One region of the Roseomonas cutis genome, then DNA from elsewhere that is predicted to be linked to it. Evidence: riboswitches for the same ligand, from Rfam matches in the RefSeq annotation. Region 1 holds a riboswitch; each other region holds the start of a gene.
What was found. Region 1 has a riboswitch for cobalamin ahead of LPC08_RS17530 (DUF1636 domain-containing protein). Riboswitches for the same ligand answer to the same signal wherever they lie in the genome.
Positions count from the first base shown of each region.

Region 2: it holds a riboswitch for cobalamin, as region 1 does, so the genes downstream of both, LPC08_RS19935 (ABC transporter substrate-binding protein) here and LPC08_RS17530 (DUF1636 domain-containing protein) in region 1, are expected to answer to the same signal.
Region 3: it holds a riboswitch for cobalamin, as region 1 does, so the genes downstream of both, metE (5-methyltetrahydropteroyltriglutamate--homocysteine S-methyltransferase) here and LPC08_RS17530 (DUF1636 domain-containing protein) in region 1, are expected to answer to the same signal.

Region 1 is NZ_CP087719.1:3,837,210-3,841,850, forward strand. It holds gene LPC08_RS17515 (Fur family transcriptional regulator) at 1-90, opposite strand, end outside; gene LPC08_RS17520 (Ros/MucR family transcriptional regulator) at 246-686, opposite strand; gene LPC08_RS17525 (sulfurtransferase TusA family protein) at 873-1,070, shown strand; cobalamin riboswitch at 1,089-1,292, shown strand; gene LPC08_RS17530 (DUF1636 domain-containing protein) at 1,450-1,914, shown strand; gene cobW (cobalamin biosynthesis protein CobW) at 1,911-2,969, shown strand; gene cobN (cobaltochelatase subunit CobN) at 3,283-4,641, shown strand, end outside.
Region 2 is NZ_CP087719.1:4,378,646-4,383,286, reverse strand. It holds gene LPC08_RS19945 (acyclic terpene utilization AtuA family protein) at 1-50, opposite strand, end outside; gene LPC08_RS19940 (Bug family tripartite tricarboxylate transporter substrate binding protein) at 61-1,053, opposite strand; cobalamin riboswitch at 1,263-1,476, shown strand; gene LPC08_RS19935 (ABC transporter substrate-binding protein) at 1,618-2,631, shown strand; gene LPC08_RS19930 (FecCD family ABC transporter permease) at 2,628-3,695, shown strand; gene LPC08_RS19925 (ABC transporter ATP-binding protein) at 3,692-4,456, shown strand; gene LPC08_RS19920 (pseudoazurin) at 4,468-4,641, shown strand, end outside.
Region 3 is NZ_CP087719.1:4,200,066-4,204,706, reverse strand. It holds gene metE (5-methyltetrahydropteroyltriglutamate--homocysteine S-methyltransferase) at 1-1,101, opposite strand, end outside; cobalamin riboswitch at 1,142-1,387, opposite strand; gene LPC08_RS19105 (papain-like cysteine protease family protein) at 1,416-1,955, opposite strand; gene LPC08_RS19100 (dihydroorotase) at 2,144-3,478, shown strand; gene LPC08_RS19095 (Bug family tripartite tricarboxylate transporter substrate binding protein) at 4,057-4,641, opposite strand, start outside.

The DNA of each region.
Region 1 (4,641 bases):
GCGCGCGATCAGCCGGCGCTGGCCGGTCATCTTGAGACCGCGCTCCACGCAGAGGCGCTCGATGCGGGAGGGGTCGGGGCGTGCGTCCATGCGTCCTGGTTCTATACCTGGCCCCTGTCCGGGACAGCCGACGGCGGACGTCCGGAGAGGCGCTATGGGCCGACACTAGCCGGGCGCGGCCCCCGGCGGCAAACATGGCGCGCCCCCTCCCCCCCTGCCGCCAACCCCGGCGCCAACCCCGGCGCCTAGCCCTGAGCGGTCCGGGCGCTGCGCGAGCGGGTGCCGAGGCCGCTGCGCTTGGCGAGGGAGGAGCGGTGCTCGGCGTAGCTGGGCGCGACCATCGGGTAGTCGGCCGGCAGGCCCCAGCGCTCGCGGTACTGCTCGGGCGTCATGCCGTAGGCGGTCTTGAGATGCCGCTTGAGCATCTTCAGCTTCTTCCCGTCCTCGAGGCAGACCAGGTACTCCGAGGTGATGCTCTTCCTCACCGGCACGGCGGGCTCGGGCCGCACGGCCGGCTCGGCCTCGGGCGGCCGGCCGAGGCCGAGCAGGGCGCGATGCACCTCGGTGATAAGGACGGGCAGTTCCGCGCTGTGGACCGTGTTGTTCGAGACGTGCGCGGCGACGATCTTCGCGGTCAGGCCCAGTATCCCATCGGTCGTCGCGCCATCATCCTGCGGTTCCGCCAAAGTCGTTCTCCTCAATGCAACAGGGCCATGGGCCACGGAATCCAGGACATGCGGCCAGCGCGGCAAGTCCAGGGTTAGCTAGTACAGTCCCAGGCCAGCACAACAGGAAATGCCGTGTCGAAGATCGAACATTCCGAAGACATCGCGCATGACGCAACACTGGATATCCGGAGGGACATCTGCCCCATGACCTTCGTCCGCACGCGTCTGGCCCTGGACCGGATGGAGCCTGGCCAGGTGCTGCTGGTCGTGCTGCGGGGCGAGGAGCCCCTGCGCAACGTCCCGCGCACGGCCGAGGAGCAGGGGCATGCCGTCCTGGCCTCGGCGCCGGGGGAGGATGGCACCACCCGCCTCTGGCTCCGCAAGGGCGGCGCTGCCGGTTGACAAGCGGCGTCCGCCGCCGCCTAGCTCCCGGCGGATGGTCCCTCCGCAAGGGGGGTGAAAAGGGAAGGCGGTGCGGGGCTCGGGCCCCCAGGCCGCCGCTGCCCCCGCAACTGTAGGCGGAGAGCGCCCGGCCGAGACGCCACTGGGGTCCCCGACCCCGGGAAGGCCGCCGGGCGCGTTCGATCCGCGAGCCAGGAGACCTGCCATCCCACTGGATCGCGCGGCCGGGCGGGGTGCCCCGGATCGCGGCGTCGCGGCCGTGGGCGAAGGACCCCGCGACCGGGAACGACCCACGCGCCGGGGTGCGGGGGCGGTCGGCATCCCGTGACAGCATGCCGGACCGAAGGGTCCGGCGCGGAAGGGCCGCCAGGGACAGCCGATGGATGCCACGACCCCGCCCGGCGCGCCCGCCGATGCGGCACCCCCCGACGCACCGGCAACGGGGGCGCTTCCCTGCCTGCATGTCTGCGTCACCTGCCGCGCCGGCACCGGCGCGCCCGCCGGGGACGAGGCGACGCCCGGCCGCCGGCTGCACGATGCGGTGGCGGCGGCGCTGGCCGCCCACCCCGGGCCGCCCGTGACGCTGCGCGCGGCCACCTGCCTCGCCGCCTGCGACCATGGCTGTGCCGCCGCCATGCAGGGGGCGGGGAAGTGGGGCTATCTCCTCGGCCGGCTGACGCCGGACCTGGCCGGGGACCTGGTCACCTATGGCGCGGCCTATGCCGCCTCGGCCAGCGGGGCGGTGCTGCCCTCGCGCCGGCCCGCCTCGCTGCGGCACGTCGTCCTCGGCCGCATCCCCGCCCTGTCTGCCCCGTTGCCCCTTCTTCCGGAGACCGCCGCATGAGCGCCCCCGCGACCCAGCCCCCCGCCGCCCGCACCCCGGCCACCATCGTCACCGGCTTCCTCGGCGCGGGGAAGACGACGCTGGTGCGCCACCTGCTGGAACACGCGAACGGCCGCCGCATCGCCGTGATCGTCAACGAGTTCGGCGAGCTGGGCATCGACGGCGACCTCCTCCGCGCCTGCGGCATCCCGGGCTGCGCCGAGGACAGCATCGTGGAGCTGTCGAACGGCTGTCTCTGCTGCACCGTCGCCGACGACTTCATCCCGACCATGACGGCGCTGCTGGACCGGCCGGAGCCGCCCGAGCACATCCTGATCGAGACCTCCGGCCTGGCGCTCCCCAAGCCGCTGCTCAAGGCCTTCGGCTGGCCGGGCATCCGCTCGCGCGTCACGGTGGATGGGGTGGTGACGGTGGTGGACGGCCCCGCCGCGCTGACCGGCCGCTTCGCCGACGACCCGGAGGCGGTGGCGGCACAGCGCGCGGCGGACCCCTCGCTGGAGCATGACAACCCGCTGGCCGAGGTGTTCGGCGACCAGCTCTCGGCGGCCGACCTGGTGGTGCTGAACAAGTCCGACCTGCTGGACGAGCACGAGGCCACCCGCCTGCGCGCCGAGATCGCCGCCCAGCTCCCCCGCGCCGTGAAGGTGGTGCCGACCCGCGAGGGCCGCGTGGACCCGGCCGTGCTGCTGGGCCTGGATGCGGCGGCCGAGGACGACCTCGCCGCCCGTCCCTCCTGCCACGACGCGGTGGATGGCGAGCACGAGCATGACGACTTCACCAGCTTCGCCGTGCCGCTGCCCGAGGCTGCCTCGCCCGAGGCGTTGGTCGAGCGGCTGCGCGCGGTGGCCGAGGCCCACGACGTGCTGCGGATGAAGGGCTTCGTCGCCGTGCGCGGCAAGCCCATGCGCCTGTTGGTCCAGGGCGTCGGCACCCGCTTCCGCCACGAATACGACCGGGCCTGGAAGCCGGGCGAGGCCCGCGAGGGGCATGTGGTGGTGATCGGCCAGACGGGACTGGACCGGGCGGCGGTGGAGACGGCGCTGGCGACGGCCTAGGCTCGCGTTCCCCGGGGGAGGCGTCGCAGCCTTCGGCCTCGACGCAATGCGTCGAGCCCCCGATGCCCCCTCCACCGGGGGCGGGCCGGCCCCCGGACCCCGGCGGGAGTCCGCGGGATCGGATGCGGGCGGAGTTGGTCTGGCAGGTCACGCGCGTGGACGCCGCCGTCGCCGGGGAACGATGCTCCCCGGCGTGATCCGGCGTCCGTGAAAGGGGGTCCAGGGGCTCTGCTCCTTGTCCCCCCTTTGGGCGGGTGAGGGATATCGGGGAGAAGGCGGCGCCTTCTTCCCGAGCAACAGGAGACAGGCGGCATTGCACCTGCTGGTCCGGGAGGTCCGGGAGCTGGACGCGGCGGAGGCGGCTGCCGATCTGGGCCAGACGCCCGCGCCCTGCGTGCTGCTCTCCTTCTCGGACAGCGACCTCGGCGCGGCCGCGGCGGCGTGGGAGGCGATGGCGCCCAGGGGACCGCAGAGGCGGCGGCCGGGGCTGCGGCTGGCGAGCCTCGCGCGGCTGCGGCACCCGATGTCGGTCGACCTCTACGCCGAGGCGGTGGTCGCGCGCGCGCGCTGCATCGTGGTGCGGCTGCTGGGCGGGCTGGACTACTGGCGCTACGGCGCCGAGGAGGTCGCGGCGCTGTGCCGGCGGGAGGGGATCGCGCTGGCCCTGCTGCCCGGGGACGGGCGCGAGGATGCGCGGCTGCGCGACCTCTCCACGCTCGATGCGGCGGCGCTGGACCGGCTGGACGGGTATTTCCGCCAGGGCGGGCCGGCCAACATGGACGCGGCGCTGCGGCTGATGGCGCATCTCGCGGGCGCGGGGCCGGACGACGCCCCGCCTCCGGAACCGCTGCCCGAGGGCGGGGAGGTCGCGCTCGGCACCCCGGACCCCGACGAGGCGGGGCGGCCCGTGGCGGCGGTGGTGCTGTACCGCTCGCACCTGCTGGCCGGCGACGTGGCGCCGCTGCACGCGCTGGCGGAGGCGCTGCGGGCGCGGGGGCTGGCGCCGCGCGGCCTGCACGTGGCCAGCCTGAAGACGCCTGCCCTGGCCGCGATGGTGGCGGCGCGGCTGCGGGAATGGCGGCCGGCCGTGGTGCTGAACGCGACCGGCTTCTCCGCGCGGCTCGGCGAGGCGGGCTCGCCGCTCGATGCCGCCGGGGTGCCGGTGTTGCAACTGGTGCTGTCGGGCAGCGCGCGCGCGGCGTGGGAGGCGTCGCCGCGCGGGCTGTCGCCCACCGATCTCGCGATGCAGGTGGCGCTGCCGGAGCTGGACGGGCGGCTGCTGACCACGGCGATCGGCTTCAAGGCCGAGGGGGCGCCGATCCCGGCGCTGGAATACGCCCGCACGGCGCTGCTGCCGGAGGCGGAGGGCATTGCCCTGGCCGCCGACCGCGCCGCCGGCTGGGCGCGGCTGGCCGCGACGCCGCGCGCGGAGCGTCGGGTGGCGGTGCTGCTCTCCGACTATCCCGGCGCGGGCGGCGAGGCGCGGGGCCAGGTCGGGCAGGCGGTGGGGCTGGACAGCTTCGCCAGCCTGGAGGCGCTGCTGCGCGACCTCTCGGCGGCGGGCTACACGGCCGGGGCGCGGGATGCCCCCGCCCTGGTGGCGGCGCTGTGCCACGCGCCCCCGACTCCGATCCTGTCGCTGGAGGCGTACCGGCGGCGCTTCGATACCCTG
Region 2 (4,641 bases), 540 kb from region 1:
CGGTCGCCCGAGAAGCCGGAGCCGCAGCCGATGCGCAACAGGTCGGTCATGGCGCCGGCCTCAATCCGCCCGGGCACCGGAGATGCGGACCACCTCGGCCCATTTGGCGATGTCCCCCTTCAGGAAGTCGCGGAAGGCGTCGGGCGGCATGCCCACCGGCTCCAGCCCCTGCTCCAGCAGCTGCGGCCGCAGCTCCGGCGCCTCCAGCGCGCCCTTCAGCGCGGCATGGGCCCGGTCGCGGATGGCGTCCGGCAGCCTCGCCGGGCCGAACAGCCCGTGCCAGGCGGAGACGTCGAAATCGGCGATCCCCTGCTCCATGGCGGTGGGTACGTCCGGCGTCCAGGGCAGGCGCTGCGCCGAGGTCGCGGCGAGCGCGCGCAGCCTGCCCTCCCGCACGAAGGGCAGCAGCGCCGTCACCTGGTAGATCGTCATGGGCACGTGCCCGGCCACCACGTCCGTCAGCGCCTGGGCGGCGGCGCGGTAGGGAACGTGCTCCAGCGGGGCGCCCGTGCGCAGCTTCAGCAGCTCCCCCGCCAGGTGCGAGGAGGTGCCGTTCCCCGCGGAGGCGAAGGTGACGCTGGTCTGCGTCTTCGCCCAGGCGATGAACTCCGGCAGCGTCCTCGCCGGCACCTGCGGCCCCACCACCAGCAGGTTCGGCGCGGTGGTGACCAGCGAGATCGGCGTGAAGTCGCGCAGGATGTCATAGGGCAGGTTCGGCATCAGCGACGCGTTCACCGAATGCGAGGCGATGGAGCCCATCACCAGCGTATGGCCGTCGGGCGGCGACTTCGCGACCACCTCGGAGCCCACCACGCCGCCGGCGCCGGGGCGGTTCTCCACCACGATCGGCTGCCCCAGCGTCTGCGCCATGTGCGGCGTGACCAGCCGGCTCATGATGTCCGTGCTGGTGCCGGCGCCGAAGGGGACGACCAGCCGGATCGGCCGGCTGGGCCAGGGGGCCTGGGCCGCCGCGGGCCGCAGGGCGGCCGCCCCCAGCGCGGCGGTGCCGAGCAGGCGCGCGGCGAGGCGGCGGGTCAAACGGGTGCCGGGCATGGACGCTCTTCCTCCTGCGCCGGCCGCGGCGCACCGCTCCGGTCGGTCTGTGTTCCGGGGCGGCCGTGCCGCACCCGCCGGGGGAAGTCCAGCGAAGCGGCGGCCGCAGGGCAATGGGAAAGGCCGCGGATGCGTCGATTCCCGCATGGAGGCGGTGGCGTGGCCCCACGGGGCGATGCCGGGCCAGCTTGCCGCCGCGCGCCCCATCCGCTAAGCGCGATCCCGTCGGTTTCCGAAAGGGATTAATAGGGAACCCGCCACGATCCGGGCGTCGCAGGACGCGCGGGACGTGAACCGGGACTGCCCCCGCAACTGTAGGCGGCGAGCCTGATCCGCGCACACCACTGGGGGCCCGTCCCCTGGGAAGGTCGGATCGGGCGCTGACCCGCCAGTCAGGAGACCTGCCGGCATGCTTGCGTGAACCAGCCGGCGGGGTGTCCGGGGGAGGGGTGCTGATGGTCCGTTCGCGACGCGCGCAGCTGCGGCGTCCCGCCCGTGTGGCGGGGTGGGCCGCGCCTTCGTCCCCTATCCGATCCTCCGGCAGCCCCTCCGGAGACAGACCCCATGGCCTTTCCACGCATCGCCGCGCTCGCGGCTGCCTGCCTTGCCTCCTGGACGCTGCCCGCAGCCGCTGAGCCGACGCGCTATCCGCTGCAGGTCGAGAATTGCGGCTATACGCTGCGCTTCGACGCGGCGCCGCGGAACATCGTCACCATCGGCCAGTCGGTGACCGAGATCCTCTACGCCCTCGGCGCGGGCGACCGCATGGCCGGCACCTCGCTGTGGTTCAGCGCCGTGCTGCCGGAATTCGCCGAGCAGAACGCCCGCGTGCCGCGCATCGCCGACAACGCGCCCAGCTTCGAGGCCGTCATCAACAGGCGGCCCGGCCTGGTCGGGACGCAGTTCGAGTGGATGATCGGCAAGCAGGGCGTCGTGGGCACGCGCGAGCAGTTCCACGAGCTGGGCGCCCCCACCTACGTCATGCCCCCCGATTGCGAGGGTAAGAACAACCTGGTCGGCGCCGACGGCACCCGCACCGCCCCCTTCGGCACGGAGGCGCTGTACAAGGGCATCGCCCAGCTCGCGCAGATCGTGGACCGGCAGGATCAGGGCACGGCGCTGGTGGCCGGGCTGCGCGCGCGGGAGGCGGCGGCGGTCGCCCGCATCCGCGCGCTGAACCTGCCCGATGCCTCGGCGGTGTTCTGGTTCTCCTCCGCCGACCTGGATCTCGACCCCTATGTCGCCGGGCAGAAGGGCATCCCTGGCTACATGATGCGCACGCTGGGCATCCGCAACGTCGTGCAGTCGGACGAGGAGTGGCCCACCGTGGGGTGGGAAACCATCGCCCGCGCCAACCCCTCGGTGATCGTCGCCGCGCGGATGGACCGCCGCCGCTTCCCCGCCGACGACATCGAGAAGAAGCTCGCCTTCCTGCGCTCCGACCCGGTGACGCGGGAGATGGAGGCGGTGAAGCAGAACCGCATCGTCATCCTCGATGCCCATGCCATGCAGGCGACCCTCCGGCTGGTCGGCGGGCTGGAGGCCCTGACCGAGGCGATGGCCCGGATCCCGCGTTGAGCGGCAGCGCCATCGAGGCAGGGGCCGTCGCCCGGCTGGCCGGCCGGGCACTGCTGCACGGCGGCTGGATCGCCGCCCTGCTGGCGGCGGCGGTCCTGGCGGGGGTCTGCATCGGCGAGACGCCGATCCCCGTCGCGACGGTGTGGCAGACCCTGGCCAACCGCCTGCTCGGGGCCGGCTACGCGCTCGACCGCATCGACCAGGGCATCGTCTGGAACTACCGCCTGACGCGCGCCATCGTCGCCGGCTGTTGCGGCGCGGGCCTCGCCGTCTCGGGCGTGATCCTGCAGGCGCTGCTGCGCAACACGCTGGCCGACCCCTACCTGCTGGGCATCTCGGCCGGCGCCTCCACCGGGGCGGTGCTGGTGACGGTGGCGGGGGTGGGCGCGGGGGCGGTGTCGCTCTCCCTGGGGGCCTTCGCCGGGTCGCTGCTCGCCTTCGCCCTGGTCGCCGGCCTCGCGCGCGCCGCGGGCGGCGGGGCGGGGCTGCGCGCCGCCGGGCAGATCGTGCTGGCGGGCATCGCGGGCTCGCAGCTCTTCAATGCCCTCACCGCCTTCATCATCACCCGCTCCGCCAGCGCCGAGCAGGCGCGCGGCATCATGTTCTGGCTGATGGGCAACCTCAGCGGCGCGCGCTGGGACAATGTCGGCACGGCCGTGCCGGTGGCGCTGGCGGTGACGCTGCTCTGCCTCTGGCACGCCCGCGCGCTGGACGCCTTCACCTTCGGCGCCGATTCCGCCGCCTCGCTCGGCGTGCCGGTGCGGCGGGTGCAGGTGCTGCTGGTGGGCGGCGCCTCGCTCGCCACCGCCGTGATGGTCAGCATCGTCGGCGCCATCGGCTTCGTCGGACTGGTCATCCCGCATGCCGCCCGTTTCCTGGTGGGCGCGCGGCACGCGCGGCTGGTGCCGGCCTCGGCGCTGATCGGGGCGATGTTCCTGATCGCGGCGGACGTGGTGTCGCGGACCCTGGTGCGCGGCCAGGTGCTGCCGATCGGGGTGATCACCGCGTTGGTGGGCGCCCCCGTCTTCGCCGTGATCCTGCTGCGCGGGCGGCCGGCGCGGTGATCCTGGCGGCCGAGGCCCTGGGCTGGTCCACGCGCGGCGCCGCCATCCTGCGCGGCGTGGACCTCGCCGTGGCGGAGGGCGAGACGCTGGGGCTGATCGGGCCCAACGGCTCGGGCAAGTCCACCCTGCTGCGCCTGCTCGCGGGCGTGCTCGCCCCCACGGAGGGGCAGGTGCGGCTGCTCGGCCGGCCGCTGGCCCGGATGCGCCGGCGCGAGGCGGCGCAGCTCCTCGCCCTCGTGGAGCAGCAGGCGGAGACCGCCGAACGCATCACCCTGCGCGACGTGGTGGAGCTGGGGCGCACCCCCTGGCTCTCCGCGTTGCGGCCCTGGTCGGCGGCGGACGAGGCGGTGGTGGCGGGGGCGCTGGCGGCGGTGGGGCTGACGGAGCTCGCCGGGCGCGACTGGGCGACGCTCTCGGGCGGCGAGCGGCAGCGGGGCCACATCGCCCGCGCCCTGGCGCAGCAGCCGCACGTGCTGCTGCTGGACGAGCCGACCAACCACCTCGACATCCACCACCAGATCGCGATCCTGCGCCTCGTGGCCGGGCTGCCCGTCACCACGGTCGTGGCGCTGCACGACCTGAACCAGGCCATGGGCTGCGACCGCGTGGCAGTGATGCAGCACGGCCGGCTGGTCGCGCTGGGTCCCCCGGCCGAGGTGCTGGGCGTGGAACGGCTGCGCGAGGTCTTCGGCGTGCGCGCGACCGTCCTCACCGATCCCGCCGACGGGGCGCGGATCCTGCGTTTCCAGCCCCTCTCCTGAAGGAGCCGTCCATGCGCCCGCTTCTGCCGGCCGTCCTGCTGCTTGCCGCCACCGCCGGGCCCGCCCTGGCCGAGCTGTACGAGGTGCGGATGCTGAACCGCAATGAAACCGGCGGGATGGTGTACGAGCCGGACTACCTGCGCCTTGCGCCCGGCGACCGGGTGCGGTTCCGCGCCACCCACGTG
Region 3 (4,641 bases), 360 kb from region 1:
GCGCAGCTCGGGATCGAGGGAGGTCTCGGTCTCCAGATCCACGGGGACGTGCAGCAGGGAGCAGGAGGGGGCGACCAGGACCGCTTCCGGACGCCGGGCGGCCGTGGCCTGGCGCAGCAGGGCGAGGGCATGGGACAGGTCGCTGCGCCAGATGTTGCGCCCGTCCACCACGCCCAGCGAAAGCGCCATGCGGGCGGGCGCGCCCTTCAGCGCCGGCGCCAACTGCTCCGGGGCGCGGACGAGGTCGAGGTGCAGCCCGGAGACCGGCAGGCGCAGCGCCGTGTCGAGGTTGTCGCGCAGCCCGCCGAAATAGGTGGCGACCAGCAGGGAGAGCGAAGGTGCCGCGGCGGCCAGCCCCGCATAGGCCGTGGCATAGGCGGCGCGGGCGGCATCGGGCAGGTCGAGCACCAGGCACGGCTCGTCCACCTGTACCTGGCGCGCGCCCTCGCGCTCCAGCCGGCGCAGCGTCTCGGCATAGGCGGGCAGCAGGCCGGGCAGGAGGTCAAGCGGGTCGCCCGCGCCCTCGGCCATCTTGCCCAGGAGAAGGAAGGAGACGGGGCCGAGCAGCACCGGCCGGGCCTCGAAGCCCGCGTCCCGCGCCTCGCGGAACGCGTCCACGGCGGGGAAGCCGGTCGGTGCGAACTCCTGTCCGCGGGCGAAGACCGGCACCAGGTAGTGGTAGTTGGTGTCGAACCACTTCGTCATCTCCAGCGCCGGCACGCCCGCCCCGGACATGCCGCCATGATCGTGCCCGGGGCAGCAGGCCGGCGTGGCCGTGCCGCGCCCGCCGCGCGCCAGGGCGAAATAGGTGTCGAGCGACACGGCCTCGCCCGGTCGCCAGCCATAGCCGGGCGGGATGGCGCCCATGGCGCAGGCGGTGTCGAGCACGTGGTCGTAGAAGGAGAAGTCGTTGCACGGGACCAGGCCGATCCCCGCCTCCTTCTGCAGCGCCCAGTGCCGGTGGCGCAGCCCGGCGGCGGCGGCGCGCAGCCCCGCCTCGTCCAGCGTGCCGGACCAGTGCTGCTCCAGCGCCGTCTTCAGCTCGCGGTGCCGGCCGATCCTGGGGAAGCCGAGGTTGGTTCCCGTGGGGGAGAAGCGCATGCGTCATGTCCTCGCCCGGGTTCACCCCGCCCCGGGCCGTTGGGGGTGCCTCGCGCCGGCAGGTCTCCTGGCTTGCGGGTCATGGCCGCGCGGTCCCGCCTTCCCGGGGCACGAGGCTCCCAGTGGCGCGCGCCCCCCCGCCGCCATGGCGGGAGAAGGACGCGGGTGGACCGCCGGCTCGCCGCCGACAGTTGCGGGGGCAGCCGCCGACTGGGCCGGGTCTCCCCGGCCGCACGGCGTTCCCTCTTGCGCCCGCTCGCGCGGGACCAACGCAATATAAGGATATCTTTATCTGTAGTGGGCAGGCAAGCGCCTCATTCGGGTACGAGGCCGTAGGGAATGGCGTCCTCCCAGACCATGACCGCCCCCATCCAGCCCATGTACGCATCCGTCCCCTTGTTCGGCGCGTCGCCCTTCACGAACAGCTTTTCCGTCCAGGTCTTGATCTCCGCCTCCTTGTCCCCCTGCCACCAGGGGTCGATGAAGCGGATCAGCTCGCGGCTGGCGCCGATGACCACGACGTTGTGGCCGTAGTCATGCCACTTGCCTGCCACCCAGACGGGGCTGACGGTGCAGAAGGAGGCGAAGCTGGCCGCGCTCCAGGAGGTGCCCGTCCCCCAGGGCCGCATCCCCAGTGCCTTGGCCGCCTTCATGTAGTCGCGCGTCTTCAGCCCCGTCTCGCAGGCATCCGTCCACAGCACGCCCGCCCCCTCCAGGGCCGGGCGTATCTCGGCCGGGTCGCGGTTCTTCCAGGCGAACATCATCCGGAAGCAGGTCAGCCAGCAGGTCGTCGCCGTGTCCTGCGGCAGTGGCTTCATGTTCTTCATCGGAACGCTGACCATCGGGCTGCTCATGCGCCGCTCCTTGTCGACGGCGCCATTCTGCGCCTGTCCCGCCAGGGCTCTCCCTTCGAATGGAGGGCTTGCCCGCGAACGGATGGGCGGGCGGCGCGTCCGGACGGCACCTCTTCCCGGGGCGGGGCCGCTTCCGGCCGGTCGCGATCCGGTCTAACCCCGGAACCCCGCAGCGGAGACACCGAGCCATGGCATCCTTCGACCTGATCCTGCGCGGCGGCACGCTGGTCCTGCCCTGGGGGGAGGAGGCGGCCGATGTCGGGGTGCGTGACGGCCGCATCGCCGCCCTCGGCGACCTGCGCCAGGCGGACGCGGCCGAGGTGATCGACTGCGCCGGGCTGCATGTCCTGCCCGGGCTGATCGACCCCCATGTCCACCTGCGCGACCCCGGCGACCCGGCGGTGGAGACCATCGAGACGGGCACCCGGGCCGCCATCCTGGGCGGGCTGACGGCGGTGTTCGACATGCCCAACACCACCCCCCCCGTGACCAGCCGAGCCGCGCTGGACACCAAGCGCGCCTACGTCGCCGGCCGCGCCTGGTGCGACATGGGCCTCTATGTCGGGGCCGCGAAGTCGAACATCGCCGCCCTGGCCGAGCTGGAGGTGCAGCCCGGCGTCTGCGCCGTGAAGGTCTTCGCCGGCTCCTCCACCGGCGACCTGCTGGTCGAGGACGATGCCTCGCTGGAAGCGGTGATGCGCTCCGGCCGGCGCCGCATCGCCTACCACTCCGAGGACGAGTACCGGCTGCAGGAGCGCAAGCCGCTCTTTGCCGCGGGTGGGCCCTTCGCCCTGCATGCCGAGTGGCGCGACGTCGAATGCGCCTTCCTCGGCACCCGCCGTCTCATGGCGCTGTCCCGGCGCACCGGCCGGCCCGCCCATATCCTGCACGTCAGCACCGCCGAGGAGCTGGACTACGTGAAGGACTACCGCGACCTTGCCACGGTCGAGCTGCTGGTGAACCACCTGACCCAGGTGGCGCCGGATGCCTATGACCGGCTGGGCGGCTATGCGGTGATGAACCCGCCGATCCGCGACGCGCGCCACATGGAGGCGGCCTGGGCCGCCGTGCGCGACGGCACGGTGGACTGCATCGGCTCCGACCACGCGCCGCATCCCCGTGCCGCGAAGGAGCGCCCCTGGCCGGCCACGGCCGCTGGCCTGACCGGGGTGCAGACCCTGGTGCCGATCATGCTGGACCATGTCGCGGCCGGTCGCCTGTCGCTGGCCCGCCTGGTGGACCTGATGTGCGCCGGTCCCGCGCGCGTCTACGGCGTCACCGGGAAGGGGCGGATCGCGGCCGGCTACGACGCCGACTTCACCCTCGTGGACCTGAAGCGCCGCCGCACCATCGAGGAGAGCTGGATCGTCTCGCCCTGCGGTTGGACCCCCTTCGCCGGCATGACCTGCACGGGCTGGCCCGTTGCCACCATCCTGCGCGGCCAGGCAGCGATGCGCGAGGACGAGGTGCTCGGCACGCCGCGCGGCGTGCCGGTGCGGTTCCTCGACACCCTCGCGCACTAGGCACGGAGCGGCCGCCGCGACGCCTCGGGGGCCGGTCCTGCGCCCTGCCGCGTCAGCCGGCCTGCCAGAGCCGGGCCGAAGCCGCGAAGAGGCCCGTGGCCCGTGCCGCCGGAGACGGCCCCTGGTGGCAGGCAGCGTCACCGGCGCGCGCGGCCGTGTCGTACGCGCGGCGCGATGTGCTGGGCCGTGCCGGCGTTGTGCCCGTGGCCCGGGGGCAAGGCTCCGCCTCGCCCCCGTACCCCCACTCCGCCAGGACCCTGCGGGCCCTGGACCCGATCGGCGCTGCCGCGGGACAGCCTGATACGGGGTCAAGGCGCCGAGGAGCCATGCTCCTCGGCGGGACCGGCCGCAGCATTCGCTGAAGCCCTCTGAAAGCTTTCTTCAGAGTCCCGCCTGTCCGCGCGCCGTCAGGGATCAGCCCGCAGGCTGACGGCAGCCATGAAGCACCAAACTCCCAGCGGGGACCGGGGCCCGCTTGTGGCCCCGGCAGGGGAGGGTCTGGGAGGGGACGGCGTCCCCTCCCGGTGCCGACGCCGGAACACCGCAGCACGCCGGGTCGGGTCATCCCGCCGTTGGGATCATTCCACGGTGATGCCGCGGGAACGGATCACCTCGCCCCACTTGCCACTCTCGGCGGCGAGATAGGCGGGGAACTCCTCCGGCGTGCCGACGGTCGGGAAGTTGGAGGCCTGGCGCAGGCGCTCCAGCACGTTGGCGTCCTTCATGGTGGAGACGAGCGCGGCGTGCAGCTTGCGCACGATCGGCTCCGGCGTGCCGGCCGGGGCCAGGAGGGCGAACTGCGAGGAGCACTCGAAGCCCGGCAGGCCCGATTCCGCGATGGTCGGGATGCTCGGCACCAGCGGGTTGCGCTCCTTGGAGGAGACGCCGATGGCGTTGACCGACTTCGCCTCGATCAGCGGCAGGGCGGTGACGGCGTCGACAAAAGCCATCTGCACCTCGCCCGAGAGCAGCGCCGAGACCGCCGGCGCGCCGCCGCGGTAGGTGACGTTCAGCACGTCGATATCGGCCATCTTCAGGAACAGCTCGGTCGCCAGATGGGCGGAGGAGCCGGCGCCGGAGGAGGCATAGCTGAGCTTGCCCGGCTGCTTCTTCGCCATGGCGATCAGCCCGGCCACGTCCGTCACCCCGAGCTGCGGGCGGAC